3 regions of the Ensifer sp. EB106-03-01-XG145 genome follow, and region 1 is predicted to be linked to each of the others. Evidence: predicted binding sites of a transcription regulator. Region 1 holds the regulator's gene; each other region holds the start of a gene.
What was found. Region 1 encodes LexA, which represses DNA repair genes until DNA is damaged. Its sites were predicted from a motif close to TGTTCNNNNTGTGTTCNG; they were not measured.
Positions count from the first base shown of each region.

Region 2: AC3WWH_RS25120 (ribonuclease T2) is a predicted target of LexA. The motif match lies at 2,429-2,446, and genes of this name have one in related genera.
Region 3: radA (DNA repair protein RadA) is a predicted target of LexA. The motif match lies at 2,413-2,430, and genes of this name have one in related genera.

Region 1 is NZ_JBYTEC010000001.1:1,744,652-1,748,800, forward strand. Features, by position in the region: gene AC3WWH_RS08520 (thermonuclease family protein) at 1-474, shown strand, start outside; tRNA gene AC3WWH_RS08525 (tRNA-Cys) at 627-700, shown strand; gene AC3WWH_RS08530 (hypothetical protein) at 915-1,247, shown strand; gene lexA (transcriptional repressor LexA) at 1,338-2,063, opposite strand; gene AC3WWH_RS08540 (hypothetical protein) at 2,309-2,605, opposite strand; gene AC3WWH_RS08545 (hypothetical protein) at 2,865-3,560, shown strand; gene AC3WWH_RS08550 (hypothetical protein) at 3,569-4,149, shown strand, end outside.
Region 2 is NZ_JBYTEC010000013.1:2,483-6,631, forward strand. Features, by position in the region: gene ettA (energy-dependent translational throttle protein EttA) at 1-1,465, opposite strand, end outside; gene AC3WWH_RS25120 (ribonuclease T2) at 1,633-2,415, opposite strand; gene AC3WWH_RS25125 (alpha/beta fold hydrolase) at 2,601-3,536, shown strand; gene AC3WWH_RS25130 (DMT family transporter) at 3,548-4,149, shown strand, end outside.
Region 3 is NZ_JBYTEC010000001.1:1,177,793-1,181,941, forward strand. Features, by position in the region: gene AC3WWH_RS05735 (CvpA family protein) at 55-678, opposite strand; gene radA (DNA repair protein RadA) at 909-2,312, opposite strand; gene alr (alanine racemase) at 2,468-3,607, opposite strand; gene AC3WWH_RS05750 (AraC family transcriptional regulator) at 3,762-4,149, shown strand, end outside.

The DNA of each region.
Region 1 (4,149 bases):
GAGAAGCGGAAGCCGAATCCGGTGACAAGAGTTGCCCTTGCCGCTCCGGTGCCGTCCGTTGACGTCGGCGCCAAGGCGCCGACACCCGTGGTGCGGCCCAGTGAGGAAGTGAAGACGGCATCCGTTCGCACGGATCAGTTTTATTTCTGCGGGATTCGCAACGACAACTGCGTGATCGACGGCGCCACCTTCCTGTACCACGGCGAAACGATCCGCGTCGCAGACGTCGATGCGCCGCGTATTCGCCAGGCAAGCTGCGACAAGGAACGTTCGCGCGGCTTCTATGCCAAGCAGCGCCTGCGCGAATTGTTGAATGCGGGTGACTTCAGGCTGGAAACGGCGAGCGGCCGTCAGGATGCCAAGGCCGGTGAAAAGCTGCGGCTGGTCACCCGCGGCGACCAGTCTATCGGGCGTGTGCTCGTATCCGAGGGGCTGGTGCGGCCGTGGACAGGACACGCGACGCCCTGGTGTTGAGGCCACCCCAGATGCGATCGGCGGAGGTTCGCGATCGCTCTGTGGAAAGTATCCGTCTTACAAATCGACGGCGCGTTTTTCGGAAAATGCCTCTTGCGGTTTTTCTGCAATCATTCTAAATCCGCGCCAACGCTCGGTTATCCGAGCTGTGAGGCCTCGTGGCGGAGTGGTGACGCAGAGGACTGCAAATCCTTGTACCCCGGTTCAATTCCGGGCGAGGCCTCCAATAACTCTCACCTCATTTTAGTGCGGATAGACGTTCTGCCTCAGGGCAGAGCGATTGTGTGTGTTTGCCTCCACACGCCCGCACAAGCCACGTCTTCTAAGCCACTATCGGATCTTATCGCTTCGGTGAAATCGGTAGAGGGGGAACGATGACTCCGCTGACATCAGCCGCATCGGTAGCGTCCGTCATCATCAAAACGGAGGCAATGGCATATATGAAGACGAAACTTGTCCTGACGGCCTTGGCCCTCTTCGCTGCGACCACATTTGAGGCGCAGGCAGAGGATCTGGTTTTCAAGCTGAAGAACAACACGGGCGCAGTGCTGACGAACTTCTATACGTCGCCTGTGGGCGTCAACGAGTGGGAAGACGATGTTTTCGGCCGGCAGGTGCTGAACCCAGGGGAAGACATGGAGATCACCATCGCCGACGGCCGGGAGGTCTGCAAGTACGACATGCGCTTCGAGTTCGAAGAAGGCTCCGGCCTCGATACGACCGAAGACATGCAGGACCTCTGCGAGCTCGGCGAGTACACCATCCACGAGTAAGAGGCGTGCCTTCAGGTCGCCTTCAATAAACAGAGCCTCGCAGCCGCAAGCGGTGGCGAGGCTCGGTCGGATGCCAGGTTTCCCTCGGAATCAGTGGTAGCGGCGGATCAGCCCGACGAGCTTGCCCTGGATCTTCACCCGATCGGGCCCAAAAATCCTTGTTTCGTAGGCAGGGTTCGCGGCTTCGAGCGCGATCGATGCGCCCTTGCGCCGGAAGCGCTTCAGCGTCGCTTCCTCATCATCCACGAGCGCCACGATGATATCGCCGGGATTGGCCGTATTGCCATTGCGGATGATCACGGTGTCGCCGTCGAAGATGCCGGCTTCGATCATCGAATCGCCCTTGACTTCGAGAGCGTAGTGTTCGCCGTTGCCGATCATGTCGAGCGGAACGGTAATGTCGTGCGTGTTATTCTGGATGGCCGAGATCGGCACACCGGCAGCGATGCGGCCCATGACCGGCACGGAAACCGATGTGTTGTCGGCCACGGGCGCGGGCTTCGGCGGTGCGGCAGGAGCGGCCACTGGCGGCTTGCCGAGGCTGCCCTCGATCACGCTGGGCGAGAAGCCGCGGCGGGGCTGCTGCTGGCTGGATACGTAAGCCTCCGGAAGCTTGATGACCTCGAGCGCGCGAGCCCGGTTCGGCAGACGGCGAATGAACCCGCGTTCTTCGAGTGCCGTGATCAGGCGGTGAATGCCGGACTTCGACGCCAGGTCGAGCGCATCCTTCATTTCATCGAAAGATGGTGGGACGCCCGACTCCTTCATGCGTTCGTGAATGAAGAGAAGCAATTCCTGTTGCTTGCGGGTCAGCATGGCACGTCGCTCCCAGAGGCGTGAAACAAATCAAGAACAGACACTATCTGTTCCATATGTGTTCCGCAAGTGCCTAAAATTCCGTGAACTCAGACAATTGGCGCGTCTGTGCGTGTCGATTGGTCACTTTTACGGGAGCAGAGCGGCTTTGGGCGATGATCGTGCCCAAACGGAGGGCGGCGGCGTAGCGCATTACGCGACGCACGGCGATTCGAACGAATCGCGAGCGTTTTTGTGCAAAGAGGCTAGGCCGGCTGCGTGGCGGCGCACGCGTCTTCGAATTCCTTCACCGTCTCGGCGCTGTTGTCTTCTGGAAGTACGGCATCCGCCGCATCGGTCGCGACCGGCCTGTCGCCATCATAGACGAACGACTGGATGTAGAACGCGATCGCACCCTTCCACACCTTGCGTCCATCGATCTGATGGCATGGCACGGCGCTCTCGAAATCGGTCTGAAGTTCGTCCACCGTGGCGGCGCTGAGCTTGACGTCAGGCATATTAGGCGATGCGACTATCGAAGCGAGAAGCAGGGCGGCAAGCACGGTGATCGTCCACTTTGATGCAAGGGTGGGACTACGGGGCGGTTAACGATGTGAACCGCGCTTTCGTTCCGAAGTCCAGCAAGCTTGGCGATCACTGTCATGTGTTCAACAGCTCTTTGGGTGCAGGCTGTGGCCGTTTTGCGCCAGGGGCACGCAGCGGCGAAGCCGCCTCAGCCTGGCGCGCCGTCCTTGCCGCAATCGCATGGGTTGCGCCAAGTCGCGGCCTCGCTACGGGCGTGCACAAATCCGTGTTGTGAAGATGTCGCACGTCTCGACAGGTAGTAAAAAAACGATAACTTTGCGGGAAAAATGGGGTGATTGCATGCGTAGATTGTCGTTGGCGGTTCTCTGTCTGTTGGTGGCGGCGGGAGCGGCCTCTGCTGAAGAAGGGCGTTCGAATATCTGGAAGGAGGTCAATGCCTGGACGGTGGGCTCCGATCCGTCCTTGGGCGGCTCGTGCTATGCGGCGACGAGCTACGACGCCGGAATGATCCTTCGAATCGGCTTTTACCCGAGAGGATCGGCGAACCTGGCGTTTCTTTCGATCGGCAATGCCGACTGGAAATCGATCGAGCCGCAGCGGGAGTATGACGTCGCCTTGCAGCTCGACCGTGGCCGCCAGTGGCCGGCTGTCGCGTTCGGCGTGGACCTCACAGGCTCGAAGGCTCTGGTCGTCAACTTCTCCAACACCGACTTCTTCACCGAATTCGTGCGCAAGAACACGCTGGCGCTGGCGTTCGAAGGGCGCGTCGTGGCGAGCCTCAGCCTGCGCGATTCGATGAAGGCCGTCAGCGAGATGTTCAAATGCCAGGAGGCGGTGATTGCGTTGATGCCAAACGGCGGGCAGGGGGCGGCCGCCGATCCGTTTGCGGGCGCCGGCGGGAATGCGCCAAACAATGACCCCTTTGCTGGCGGCGGCCAGACCAAGTCGTCGAAAGATCCCTTTGCCATGTGATCTTTGGCGTGAGCGTCGGTCCGCGGGGAGAGGTGAATATTCCTAAAATTTTGCATGGGTGCGGGTCACCCACCCTCGACAGTCACGCGGCGACCTATCAAAATGCGGGCAAACGGGGGTTTTGCATGCGTAGATTGCTGTTCGGGTTGGTGAGCTGTCTGATGGCCACGGGACCGGCCGTGGCTGAGGAGTCCGAGATCATCAAATGGAAGGAAGTCGGCGGCTGGACCGTTGCTTCCGACACGTCGATGGAAGGCTCGTGTTTCATCACGTCGATATTCGAAGGCGGAATCAGGCTGCGCCTGGGGTTCTATCCCAAGGGCTCCGAATCGCCACTCTACATGAGTTTCGCCAGCGACGACTGGAAGTCGCTCGAGGTCGGCAAGGACTATGACCTGACGTTCCGCTTCGACAAGAGCGATCCCTGGAGTGCGGCGGCGACCGCCGCCGGCGACGAGAGCGGCAAGTTCCTGTTCGTGAACGTCACCGATGCGGAATTCCTGACGGGGTTCGTGCGCAAAAGGACGTTGGCGATCGCCTTTGACGATCGCGTTGTCGCAAACCTCAGTCTGCGCGGCACCGGCCCGGC
Region 2 (4,149 bases), on a different contig from region 1:
CGGCGCAGCCGGCGAAGTTTTCGAGCGCGACTTCGAGTGCTGCGAGCGTCTCGGTATCGAGGTCGTTGGTCGGTTCGTCGAGCAGCAGCACGTTGCCGCCGGCCTTCAGCATCTTGGCGAGGTGAACGCGGTTGCGCTGACCACCCGAGAGGTTGCCGACCTTCTGCTGCTGGTCGCCGCCCTTGAAGTTGAAGGTCGAGCAATAGGCGCGCGAGTTCATCTCGTACTTGCCGAGCTTGATGACTTCGGCACCGCCGGAGATTTCTTCCCACACGGTCTTGTTGCCGTCGAGCGCATCGCGGCTCTGGTCGACATAACCGAGATGCACGGTGTCGCCGATGCGGATCGAGCCGCTGTCGACCTGCTCCTGGCCGGTGATCATGCGGAAGAGCGTCGTCTTCCCGGCGCCGTTCGCGCCGATGATGCCGACGATGCCGCCCGGCGGCAGCTTGAGCGACAGGCCGTCGATCAGCAGGCGATCGCCGTAGCCCTTGGTGACGCCCTCCATCTCGATGACCACCTGGCCGAGACGTTCGCCGACCGGGATGATGATCTGCGCGTCGCCCGGACGCTGGTTTTCCGCCGCGTTGACCAGTTCGTCATAGGAGCGGATACGCGCCTTGGACTTGGCCTGGCGGGCCTTGGGGCTCGATGCGATCCACTCCTGTTCGCGGGCGATCGCCTTCTGGCGGGAGGCCTCTTCACGGCCTTCCTGCTGCATGCGCTTGGCCTTGGCGACGAGGTAGGCCGAGTAGTTGCCTTCGTAGGGAATGCTGCGGCCACGGTCGAGCTCGAGGATCCAGCCGGTGACGTTGTCGAGGAAGTAGCGGTCGTGGGTGATCATCAGCACGGCGCCGGGATATTCGCGCAGGTGCTTTTCGAGCCAGGCGATGGTCTCGGCGTCGAGATGGTTGGTCGGTTCGTCGAGCAGCAAGAGGTCCGGCTGCGAGAGCAGCAGCTTGCAGAGAGCCACACGGCGCTTTTCACCGCCGGAAAGGCTGGTGACGTCGGCATCACCCGGCGGGCAGCGCAGCGCTTCCATGGCCATCTCGACCTGGCTTTCGAGATCCCAGAGGTTCTGGCTGTCGATGATGTCCTGGAGCTTCGCCCCCTCTTCCGCCGTCTCGTCGGAATAGTTCATCATCAGTTCGTTGTAGCGCTCGACGATCGCGGTCTTCTTGGCAACGCCTTCCATTGCGTTCTCAAGCACCGTCTTCGTCGGATCAAGCTGCGGCTCCTGCGGCAGGTAGCCGACGGTGGCACCCTCGGCTACCCAGGCTTCGCCGGTGAATTCCTTGTCGAGGCCGGCCATGATGCGCAGAACCGTCGACTTACCGGCGCCGTTCGGGCCGAGGATACCGATCTTGGCGTCCGGGTAGAACGACAGATGAACGTTCTCGAGAACCTTCTTCGCGCCGTAGGACTTATTAAGTCCGGCCATATGATAGATAAACTGACGTGCCATAAGGGAATGCTCCGCAGGGAAAGGAAATTTGCCCGCTATGTAGGCGAATTATAGGAAGGGGGCAATGAGCAAAGGCATTCGCCTCGGCTTGTCCCCCCACCTATCCCATGCGGCAACCCTGCGCCTCCAGCACATTCGCTGCCGAAGAACAGTGCCTGCAAAGCGGGTCAGCTTCGCCCGGCCGTATCGGCAATACCCTTGGCGCATTTGAACTCGGTCGGCCCCGCCGCCTGGATCAGCGGTACGAGGCTGGACGCCTTCATGACGTCGCCGGTCAGCCCGATCGTCAACCCGGTGATGATGCTGCGCCCCTGAACCGTCTGGCAGCGCATGCGCACCCGGTCGCCGGCGCCAGTGCCAAAACTCTGGTCGAAGGCCTGCTTGATCGTCGCCTCGTCGAGTTCGGAGCCGATGCGCTGACGGAACAGCGCGCCGACCGCCGAGCGGTTGAGCTCCTCCAGCATGCGCAGCTGCGCCGAGAAATAGTCATCGATCGAGCCGCTCTGGCAGGTGCCGCTGCGCAGCCACTGGTGCCGGTCGAGGCCGGATTGCACGCCGGGCATGGCGATCAGCAGCCGCGCCGCCGTGTCGTCTGCCATGGCGAGTTTCGGCAGTTCAAGCCAGCTGCCCTTGCGATCCTTCGCGCGCACCTCGGCCGTTACCCCGCAATAGCTTTTGCGCAGGGGCCAGAGGCCATGCAGCGAGAGATTGGTGGCGTCGAAACGCTCTGCGGTCTGGCTTTCGCATTCCTTGCGTTGCGGCCGCGTTTCGCAGAAGCCCGGCTGCCAGCTCACCGCCAGCACATATTCCGTGCGGCTGGTCGCGCCTTCGGAACCCCCTTGATCCGACATTTCCTCGCCGGCAGCAAAGGCGGCCGGCGCAAGGAACAGCGCCAACGCCGCCAGCAGTCCTGCCATCGGACCCGATATCGCCTTACAGAAACTAACCATGATATCCTCCTGCTGAAACAAAACAGGAACGAATATCGCTCAAAACGGGAAAATTGCAACTCTTAATTAAGATGAGCGCACATTCGCGTGTGACCTCATGCGCAACGAGCAACAAGCGGCGATTGCCTTTGCCTTGCAAATCGATTTGATATCGAATTGGTCTGTCGTTGTTGCCGGGGGAAATCGTGTTCGGGCAGGTGAAGACACATCAGAGCCCGACCGGAGCCACCTTGAGCTGGCGCCATTTCCCCGCGACCGCTCATGCGCGCGGCATCCTCCTCATCAGCCACGGCCTTGCCGAACATTCCGGCCGCTACGCCCGCTTTGCCGAAGCGATGGCCGCGCATGGCTTCCAGGTCTATGCCCACGACCATCGCGGCCATGGCGAGACGCGCGCGCCCGACGCCCCGCTCGGCATGTTTTCGAGCCGCGACGGCCTCGACAAGATCTTCGCCGATATCCGGGCTGTGCGCGAAATCGCGACCGCCGCCCATCCGGGTCTTCCCGTCATCCTCTTCGGCCATTCCATGGGCGGGCTGATTGCGCTGAACGCAGCCGAGGCTGATCCCGGCCTCTATGATGCGCTCGCCGTCTGGAACTCCAATTTCCGTCCCGGCCTCGCCGGCCGCGGCGGCCAGATGATCCTGAAAATCGAGAAGGCGCTGAAGGGTTCGGATGTGCCGAGCCCGCTCCTGACCAAGCTTACCTTCGGCATGTGGGGCGGCGCGATCAAGGATCGCAAGACCGATCTCGACTGGCTCTCGCGCGACGATGCCGAGGTCGCGAAATACGCGGCCGACCCGCTCTGCGGTTTCGATGCGACCGTCTCGCTCTGGCTCGACCTTTTCCGGCTATCCTTCGGCGGCGCCCGGCCCGACCGGCTGACGCGGCTCCGCAAGGACCTGCCCATTCATCTCGTCGGCGGCAGCGCCGACCCGTCAACCGAGATGGGCAATGCCATTCGCTGGCTCGGCGCCAAGATGAAAGCGGCCGGTCTGACCAACGTTACCGTCACCGTTTATGACGGCATGCGCCACGAGACCCTCAACGAACTCGGCCGGGAACAGGCGACGGCGGACTTTGCCGCCTGGTGCTTGGGCGCCGTCGCAGGCAGGCGCTGACCGGAAATATCATGGCCGACATGTCCCTTCAAAAGATCGCCACGGACCACAACCGCATCTCCTTCGGGCTGACGCTGATGGTGATCTCGGTGCTCCTGTCGCCGCTGATCGACATCTTCGCCAAGCTGGCGATTGCGACCGTCCCTTCGGCCGAAATCACCGCCGTCCGCTTCCTGCTTCAGGTCGTCTTCATCCTGCCGATCGTGCTCTTCCGCGGCAGCCTCTTTGATCTCACCTGGCGCAAGACGGGTCTGCATGCGTTGCGCGGCGGCCTCCTGGTCGTGACGATGCTCTCCTTCATCACCACGCTGAAGGTGATGGAGGTTGCCGACGCAATTGCGATCTTCTTCGTCGAGCCGATCATCCTGACGATCCTCGGCAGCATCTTCCTGAAAGAGACCATCGGCTGGCGGCGTTACACCGCCTGCGGCGTCGGCTTCTTCGGCGCGCTGCTCGTCATCCAGCCGAGCATGCAGGAGGTCGGTTGGATCGCGCTTCTGCCTGTTGTCGCCGCCTTCGGCCTTGCCGTGTTCCTGCTCGTCACCCGCATGGTCGCGCAGAACGAGGACCCCTGGTCGATGCAATTTCATGCCGGCATCTGGGGCGGGCTCTT
Region 3 (4,149 bases), 570 kb from region 1:
TCCCCAAAAGGACAAAGCCCGCGGGGCGGGCTTTGTCGGCAAATCGTTCCTGTCTCAGCCGTTGGTGGCCGGTGCGTCGTCGGCGGGCGCCTGCTCCGGCGTCGTCGACGGTGTCTGGCCGGGGGTCGCCGCCGGCGCTTCGCCTTCACCTTCGCCGGTGGTGTCCTTGCCGCGCAGGCGGTCGAGAATGGTGGCGTCGGCTTCTTCAGGCAAAAGCGCGATCAGCTTGTTGCCGAGATTGTCGAGCAGCGGCTTCGACTTCGCCTGGGTTACCCAGGTCGGCTGCTGCTGCGGAGCGACGAGCCAGTTGAAGAACAGCATGGCGACGACGACCAAAAGAATGCCGCGGGCGGCACCGAACAGGAAGCCGAGGGTGCGGTCGAGCGCGCCGATGCGGCTGTCGATGATGAAATCGGCAATCCGCATTGTGATGAAGGAAATGATGATCAGCGCGACCAGGAAGATCACGGCCGCCGATCCGATCAGCGCGACGGTATCGCTGTTGGTGTACTGCTTGGCGTAGGGCAGAAGCTGCGGGTAGAGGAAATAGGCGGCCGCGGCCGCACCCACCCAGCTCGCGACCGAGAGCACCTCGCGCGAGAAGCCTCGAACCATGGCCAGGATTGCGGAAAACAGGGCGACGCCGAGAACGATACCGTCGAGAATTGTAATGGGCATTTTGTCCTTACTCCGGACCCGGTTCGTCCGGGTCTCCTCAAGCCTATCCGCCATCGGCCCTGCTTGACGTTCAGGGCATTTTCAGCCTCTTCGCGGCCCTACAGCGCCGCGCGTCCTTTCGGGCGCGCAAAGGTCGCTGTAGCGCTCAGACCTGCTGCATAACTTTGTCCTTAAATCGATCCCGATCTAAGGAATTATGCAGTCGTGGACGGTCTGCGGCATCCGCATCTTCAATCTTCGTCCTCCACCGGTCTCAGCGCGTTTCGCGATCCCGCGATGCGCGCCACCAGATCCGGCAGGCTTTCCATTTCGCTCCATCGGCCATTGCCGTTTTTCGGCAATTCGGTGGACGCGGACGGTAGGACCGCCTGCGAGAACCCGAGTTTCTCGGCTTCCTTAAGGCGTTGTGCGGTATGCGCAACCGGCCGGATGGCGCCCGACAAGCTGACTTCGCCGAAATAGACGCAATCGGCCGGAAGGGCAAGCCCGGCAAGCGATGAAACCAGTGCGGAAGCCACAGCTAGATCAGCAGCAGGCTCCGAAATGCGATAGCCGCCGGCGATATTGAGATAGACGTCGTGCTGGCCGAGGCGTACGCCGCAATGGGCTTCGAGCACAGCGAGGATCATCGACAGGCGGGCGGAATCCCAACCGACGATAGCGCGCCGCGGCGTACCGAGCGAGGTCGGCGCGACGAGCGCCTGCACTTCGACAAGAATGGGGCGGGTGCCTTCCATGCCGGCAAAGACTGCCGCACCCGGCGATTTCTCGTTGCGCTCGCCGAGGAACAGCTCCGAAGGGTTGGCGACTTCGCGCAGACCCTTGTCCGACATTTCGAAAACGCCGATCTCGTCGGTCGGGCCGAAGCGGTTCTTGACGGTGCGCAGGATGCGGTAGTGGTGGCCGCGGTCGCCTTCGAAGTAAAGCACCGCATCGACCATGTGTTCGACGACGCGAGGGCCGGCGATCTGGCCCTCCTTGGTGACATGACCGACGAGCACGACGGCGGTTCCCGTCTGCTTGGCGAAGCGGATCATCGCCTGCACGCCGGTGCGCACCTGGGTGACCGTGCCGGGCGCCGAATCGACGATGTCGCTCCAGAGCGTCTGGATCGAGTCGATGATCACGAGATCAGGTCGCTTGCCTTCCGAAAGCGTTGCCAGGATGTCCTCGACATTGGTCTCCGCGGCAAGCAGCACGTCGCAATCGGCAGCACCCAGGCGCTGCGCACGCAGACGCACCTGCGCCACGGCCTCTTCACCGGAGACATAGATGACGCGGTGGTTGCGACGCGACAGCGCTGCGGCCGCCTGCATCAGCACCGTCGATTTGCCGATGCCGGGATCGCCGCCGACGAGCAGCGCCGAGCCGCGCACGAAACCGCCGCCGGTCACCCGGTCGAGTTCCGAAATCCCGGTCTGGATACGCGGCGCGTCCTCGATCTCGCCGGAAAGCGTGGTGAGCGCCACCGGGCGGCCCTTCTTCGGCGCGCGCGTCGGACCGCCGCCGATGCCCGCTGTCGGATCGTCTTCGATGATCGTGTTCCACTCGCCGCAGCCTTCGCATTTGCCCGCCCAGCGAGTGTGGACGGTGCCGCAGTTCTGGCAGATGAATTGGGTACGGGCTTTCGCCATCAGGATCGGACTTTCGAAATCTGGGAGCCGCCGGCACATGCGAGGCGATGCCGCCGACGACAGGAGAATCACCTTTGTCGTCACATAATGCCGCGGAACGCGGAACAAAAGGTGAATTTTAGCGAAGGCCGCAAGGAATTCACGGGAAAGCCACGTCAGACGGCGCCGACATAGTTCCTGATGTAACGATGCCCGAGGCTGGTCAGCAGCTCATAGCCGATGGTTCCGCCGGCGCGCGCCACGTCGTCAATGGCGATGTTTCGGCCGAAAAGCTCGATGTAATCGCCCGGCCGCGCTGCACCGGCCGGCAGGTCCGTGACGTCGAACAGACTGAGGTCCATGGTGACGCGCCCCACATGCGGCACGCGCTTGCCGTGCAGGAAGCCGAATGCCCCTGATGGCGTTGCCTGCCGTAGAGCCACGCCGCCGCCGGAGACCGAACGATGGTAGCCATCGGCGTATCCGACAGCGACGGTGGCGATGCGGCTGTCCCTGTCGAAGCGGGCGGAGGCGCCGTAGCTCGCCGTGCCTCCGGCCGCGACCTCGCGGATCTGGATGATCCTGGCTTCGGCGGTTACCACTGGGGTCATCGGGTTGATGGCATCGTTGACCGCCTCGCCGCCATAGACGGCGATGCCCGGCCGGGTGAGCTCGAAATGATAGTCGGCGCCCAGGAACACACCGCCGGAATTGGCAAGGCTTGCATCGACACCCTCATAGGCAGCGGTCGCTTCGCGGAAGCGCCCGAGCTGGTAGGCGTTCAACGGGTGCTGCGGTTCGTCGGCACAGGCGAGGTGGCTCATGATCAGGACTGGCGAGAAGCTTGCGGGTCGCGCCGGGTCATTGGCAAGCGCCACGGCGGCCTCGACCGAGAGGCCCAACCGGTTCATGCCGGTATCGATATGCAGCACGCAGGGGTGGTCGCCGCGCTCGGAAAGAGCCGCCATGAATACCGCAAGCTGCTCGTCGGAATTGATGATCGGCACCAGGTCATTGTCGAAGAAGAGCTCTTCGTTGCCCGGCCACATGCCCGCGAGAATGTAGATACGGCCCTCCGGAACGAGGGGGCGCAGTTCCGCACCTTCCTCGGCATTGGCGACGAAGAAGTCGCGCGCACCGGCGGCATAGAGGGCAGGGGCTGCATCATCGATGCCGAGGCCATAGGCGTCCGCTTTCAGAACCGCTGCCGCCCGCGCCTTGCCGGAGCGGGCATTCATCGACCGCCAATTGTCGGCAAGCGCACCGAGATCGATCGTAAGGCGGTTGGAGGCGGAAAGAAATTCTGGGGGGAGCATGCCGGACACTCTTCGTGGACGATACGAAGAGCAATACAGCCAACGGCCCATGGTCGCAAATGCGCGCCTGTCGCATCGCCGTCACGCGGGCCTTGAAGGAAGGACGAGCACTTTTGTGCAAGACGGGATCGCCTCGGGTCACTATGGTTGCCCAATGCAGACGATTTCGCAGGAAGAAGCCATAGAGGTCATGCCGATTGAAGGCGGTGAGCGCACGCGCTTCTGGCGCGATCCTCGCTTTATGGGCATGGAATGTCTGACGGCGACCTTCATTACCCATGAATTCGCGCCGCATGCACATGAGACGTTCAGCATCGGCGCGATCGAGGCCGGCTCGCAGATCAGCAAGATCAAGGGCGAACGTTCGGAGGCGGGCCCTGGGTTCTTCTACCTGATCAACCCCGACGAAATCCACGACGGCCACCCCGGCGGCAGCGGCTATCGTTATCGCATGGTCTATCCGAGCGCCGATCTGCTGGTGAACATCATCGAGGACGTGACCGGTCGCGCTTTCAAGGGAACGCCGTCCTTCTCGAGGCGGG